Regions from separate parts of the Microbacterium luteolum genome, predicted to be linked through region 1. Evidence: riboswitches for the same ligand, from Rfam matches in the RefSeq annotation. Region 1 holds a riboswitch; the other holds the start of a gene.
The links. Region 1 has a riboswitch for FMN ahead of ABD648_RS03935 (6,7-dimethyl-8-ribityllumazine synthase). Riboswitches for the same ligand answer to the same signal wherever they lie in the genome.

Region 1 (2,376 bases):
CCTGCACCTCGAGGAAGCTGCGCCCGCGGATCGCCTCCGGCAGCTGTGGCGCGTCGGGCATGCGCATCGAGTTCATGAACACGTTGAGCGACGCCGGTGCGTCGGCCGCGAGGTCGCGCACGGCGCGGATCACCGCGGCGGCATCCGCCACGTCGAAAGTGAGGCTCGCACCCCACAGTGCCGGCGTGCGCACGAGATCGATCTCGAGGGCCGTGACGATGCCGACGACGCCGCCCGCGCCGCGCAGGGCCCACATGAGATCCGGATCGCTGTCGTCGTCGACACGCTCATGGGAGCCGTCGGCACGCAGCACCCACGCTGCCCGCAGGTTGTCGGAGCCGAGCCCCGCCGTGCGGCTGAACCACGAGTGCCCGCCACCCAGTGTGTAACCGGCCACGCTGACGACCGGACTCGTGCCGGCCGGAGCCGCCCAGCCGGTGCCCTCGAGGGCGTCGACGACCGCGCCCCAGCGGACACCGGTGCCCACCCGGAGGATCCCGGCATCCACGTCGACATCGAGCTCATCGAATGCCGACATCCGCACGATCACCGCACCGTCGAGATCACTCGACGCTCCGTGCCCGCTCGGCTGGACGGCGAGGCGGAAGCCCGACGAGCGAGCGGCGCCGAGCAGTGCGTGCAGATCGGCGACATCCGCCGGAGCGGCGACAGCGAGGGGTCGCTGATCGATCGCGAGGTTCCATGGCTGCCGCGCCTCATCGAACCCGGCATCGCCGGGACGGAAAAGGGAGCCGCTCAGTCGGTCGCGAAGGGCATCGAACGAGGAGATCGAGGTCATGACGCCACGGTAGGACATCCCTCGGACATTCGACCATACCCAGTGATAGCCTCGTGCCGAATGTCCTCAGGGCGGGGTGCGATTCCCCACCGGCGGTATCACGGCAGGGCCGTGGAGCCCGCGAGCGGACCCCACGGTGGGGTCTGCAGACCCGGTGCGATTCCGGGGCCGACGGTCACAGTCCGGATGGAAGAGGACGAGAGGGAGCAGTCATCATGCCCAGAATCGCCATCGTCGCCGCGCAGTGGCACGCCGAGATCGTCGACCAGGCCGTCGAATCCTTCGAGGGAAGGCTCGCGTCACTCGGCTTCGACGACGTCAGCATCCTCCGGGTACCCGGGGCCTTCGAGATCCCGCTGCACGCGCAGCGGCTCGCCCGCAGCGGTCGAGTCGACGCCATCGCCACCTGCGCGCTCGTCGTCGACGGCGGCATCTACCGCCATGACTTCGTGGCGTCCACGGTCGTCGATGCGCTGATGCGCGTGCAGCTGGAGACGGACGTGCCCGTGTTCTCGGCGGTCCTCACGCCGCACAATTTCCACGAGCACGACGAGCACCGCGAGTACTTCCGCCGTCACTTCTCCGTCAAGGGCGCCGAGCTCGCCGACGCGGTCGTGAAGACGCTCGCCGGACTCGACGCCCTCGCCTGATCGGCAGCGGAGGCGAACAGTCGCCTCACTCCCCCGCGAGACCGCCCAGCAGGTGGCCGAACGACCGGCCCTCACCGAGGTACGTCGCCGGGTCGAACGGGTCGGAGGCCGAGGCGGCGTCGCGTCGGGCCACCGCATCCGCGAGCTCCCGCGCGCCCTTCTCGACGCGCTTCGCGAGCGGAGCGACGTGGTCGCCGGACCCTCCCCAGTCGCTGGAGGCCGCGAACACGCCGGTCGAGACGGCGTCGGCGTGCAGGTAGGCGAACAGCGGACGGATCGCGTAGTCAATCGCCAGCGAGTGCCGGGCGGTACCGGCATTCGCGCCGATGAGGACCGGCTTCCCGGTGAGCGCGTCGGGATCGAGCACGTCGATGAACGACTTGAACAATCCCGAGTAGCTGGTCGAGAAGATGGGCGTCACCACGATGAGCGCATCGGCCGACACCACCGTGTTGATCGCCGTCTCCAGCGCCGGCGGCGCGAATCCGGTGAGCAGGTTGTTGGTGATGTCATGCGCGTAGTCGCGCAGCTCGATCACGTCGACGCTCGTCTCGATGTCGTGCTCGCGGAGCGCCTTCACCGTCTCGGCGGCCAGCCGATCGGCGAGCATCCGCGTGGACGAGGGATTCGAGAGACCGGCCGACACGACGGCGATGCGACGCACGGTCATCTCAGGCCTCCTTCCGGCTGAGCCCGAACGCGGCACCGGCCGGAGCCGGGGTGTCCTGGTAGGGCGAGTCGCCGGTCAGGTTGTCGCCGCGGTTGGCACCGGGGCGCGCCTGACGGGTGGGCCCGTCGCCGAACTCCGCCTTCACGCGTGCGGCGTGGGTGGGAGCATCCGGCACGGTCTCCGGGCGACCCTGCGCGAGCTCCTTCCGCAGCACGGGCACGACCTCGGAGCCGAGGATGTCGAGCTGCTCGAGCACG
Region 2 (2,376 bases), 400 kb from region 1:
ACGAGCCCTCCGCGCGTGCCGCCCGAGCCCTCGGGTTCCAGTACGAGGGTCTGCAGCGCCAGGCGCTCACGGGTCCCCGCGGTCGCGACGACGGCTGGATCGCCGGGCTGCTCGTGGACGACGACCGCACCCCGGTGGCGTGGCCGGTGCTCTGAACGCCGGCCGTAGGCACGTGACAGTGCTCGAGTGACAGTGTCGGATGCCGATGGCAGGATGACACCATGCCCGAGATGCCGGAGGTCCAGGGACTCACCGCGTTCCTCGGCGAGCGCGCCGTCGGGCGCACGATCACCCGCGCGAGCGTGGCGGCAATCGCCGCGCTGAAGACCTACGATCCTCCGATCTCCGCTCTCCAGGGTGCCGAGGTCACGGCATCCGCTCGGCTCGGCAAGTTCGTCGTGCTGTCCTGCGGCGACGACCTGCACCTCGTGTTCCATCTGGCCAAGGCCGGCTGGCTGCGCTGGTACGAGGCGCTGCCGGCGACGTTGATCAAGCCGGGCAAATCGCCGATCGCGCTGCGCATCGCCTTCGACGACGGCAGCGGGTTCGACCTCACCGAGGCCGGGACCAAGAAGTCTCTCGCCGTCTACGTCGTGCGCGATGTGCAGGAGGTCCCCGGCATCGCGAGGCTCGGCCCCGACCCGCTCGATCCGGGGTTCACGCGCGACGCGTTCGCCGCTCTCCTCGCGGATCGCCGCATGCAGATCAAGGGCCTGCTGCGCGACCAGGCGGTCATCGCCGGCATCGGCAACGCATACTCCGACGAGATCCTGCACGCCGCGAAGATGTCGCCGTACGCCATCGCAGGGAAGCTCGACGACGCCGAGGTCGATCGGCTGTTCACCGCGATGCAGGAGACCCTGACCGAAGCCGTCGCCGAGGCATCCGGCAAGCCGCCCGCCGACCTCAAGGACGCCAAGCGCCGGGGCATGCAGGTGCACGCCCGACGGGGTGAGACGTGTCCGGTCTGCGGCGACACCGTGCGCAGCGTGTTCTTCGCCGACCGCTCGCTCGAGTACTGCCCGACGTGCCAGACGGGTGGCAAGGTGCTCGCCGATCGCCGTCTCTCGCGGCTGCTCAAGTGACGAGCACGCGCCGCTCGATGACGCGGAATGAAATGTCCTCAGACGCGTTGAGTACACTCAGAGCATCAAACGTGCTCCGGGGTCGGTGAGAATCCGAACCGGCGGTGACAGTCCGCGAGCGTCTCGGTCCATCCGAGATGCCGATCCGGTGGAATTCCGGGACCGACGGTGATGTGAGGGAGACCTCGCTAGTCCGGAAGGGAGGCAGCACGAGGCGTAGCTGTGCGCGCCTTCTGTCTCCCCTCTCCGATCAGGAGAAGCTCCGGAGCCTCACAGGAGGACGACGGATGGCAGTGAACGGGACAGAGCGCGAGGCGATGAGCCGTGCGCTCGAGCTCGCCGCCCGCGGCCCGCGCGGCGTGAACCCGCAGGTCGGTGCACTCATCCTCTCCCCCGACGGCGAGGTGCTCGCAGAGGGCTGGCACCACGGTGCCGGCACGCCGCACGCCGAGGTCGACGCGCTGTCGAAGCTCGCTCCCGGCGCGGCCCGAGGCGCGACCGCGGTCGTGACTCTCGAGCCCTGCAACCACACCGGACGCACCGGCCCCTGCGCCGTGGCGCTCATCGAAGCCGGCGTCTCCCGCGTCGTCTACGCGCTCGACGACCCCGGCGTCGCCTCGGGTGGCGGAGCCGAGCGTCTGCGCGCCGCCGGCGTGAGCGTCGAGTCGGGCGAGCAGGCGGATGCCGCACATGCACTGATCGATGGATGGCTCACCGCTCAGCGTCTGGGCCGCCCGCACATCACGGTGAAGTGGGCGCAGAGCCTCGACGGGCGGGCTGCCGCCGCCGACGGCTCGAGCCAGTGGATCACGGGTCCCGCGGCCAGGGCCGACGTGCACCTCCGTCGCGCGCAGGCCGACGCCATCGCGGTCGGCACCGGCACCGTGCTGGCCGACGACCCGGCGCTCACGGCGCGGGACGGCGACGCGCTGTACCCGAACCAGCCGATCCCCGTGGTCATCGGAACGCGTCCGACGCCGTCGGATGCCGCGGTGCACCGGCATCCGCATCCGCCCCTGTTCTACGACACCCACGATCTGCAGGCCGTCACAGCCGATCTGCACGCCCGCGGGATCCAGAGCGTGTTCGTCGAGGGCGGCCCGACGCTGGCCAGCGCGTTCATCGCCGCCGGTCTCGCCGACCGCGTGCTCGCCTACATCGCCCCCGTCCTGCTCGGCGGCGACCGCCTCGCATTGACCGACATCGGCGTCGCCTCGATCGACCAGGCCCGCCGCCTCACCGTGACGGAATGGCTCCCCCTCGGTCCCGACCTGCTCGCGATCGCGCGGCC

Region 2: linked by a shared signal. The riboswitch ahead of ribD (bifunctional diaminohydroxyphosphoribosylaminopyrimidine deaminase/5-amino-6-(5-phosphoribosylamino)uracil reductase RibD) and the one ahead of ABD648_RS03935 (6,7-dimethyl-8-ribityllumazine synthase) in region 1 are both predicted to bind FMN.

What each region holds. Positions count from the first base shown of each region.
Region 1 covers NZ_BAAAUN010000001.1:792,530-794,905, forward strand. Annotated here, with positions in the region: gene ABD648_RS03930 (FAD-binding oxidoreductase) at 1-799, opposite strand, end outside; FMN riboswitch at 858-1,001, shown strand; gene ABD648_RS03935 (6,7-dimethyl-8-ribityllumazine synthase) at 1,015-1,449, shown strand; gene ABD648_RS03940 (FMN reductase) at 1,475-2,119, opposite strand; gene ABD648_RS03945 (LLM class flavin-dependent oxidoreductase) at 2,121-2,376, opposite strand, start outside.
Region 2 covers NZ_BAAAUN010000001.1:1,194,826-1,197,201, forward strand. Annotated here, with positions in the region: gene ABD648_RS05875 (GNAT family N-acetyltransferase) at 1-155, shown strand, start outside; gene ABD648_RS05880 (Fpg/Nei family DNA glycosylase) at 222-1,085, shown strand; FMN riboswitch at 1,154-1,299, shown strand; gene ribD (bifunctional diaminohydroxyphosphoribosylaminopyrimidine deaminase/5-amino-6-(5-phosphoribosylamino)uracil reductase RibD) at 1,373-2,376, shown strand, end outside.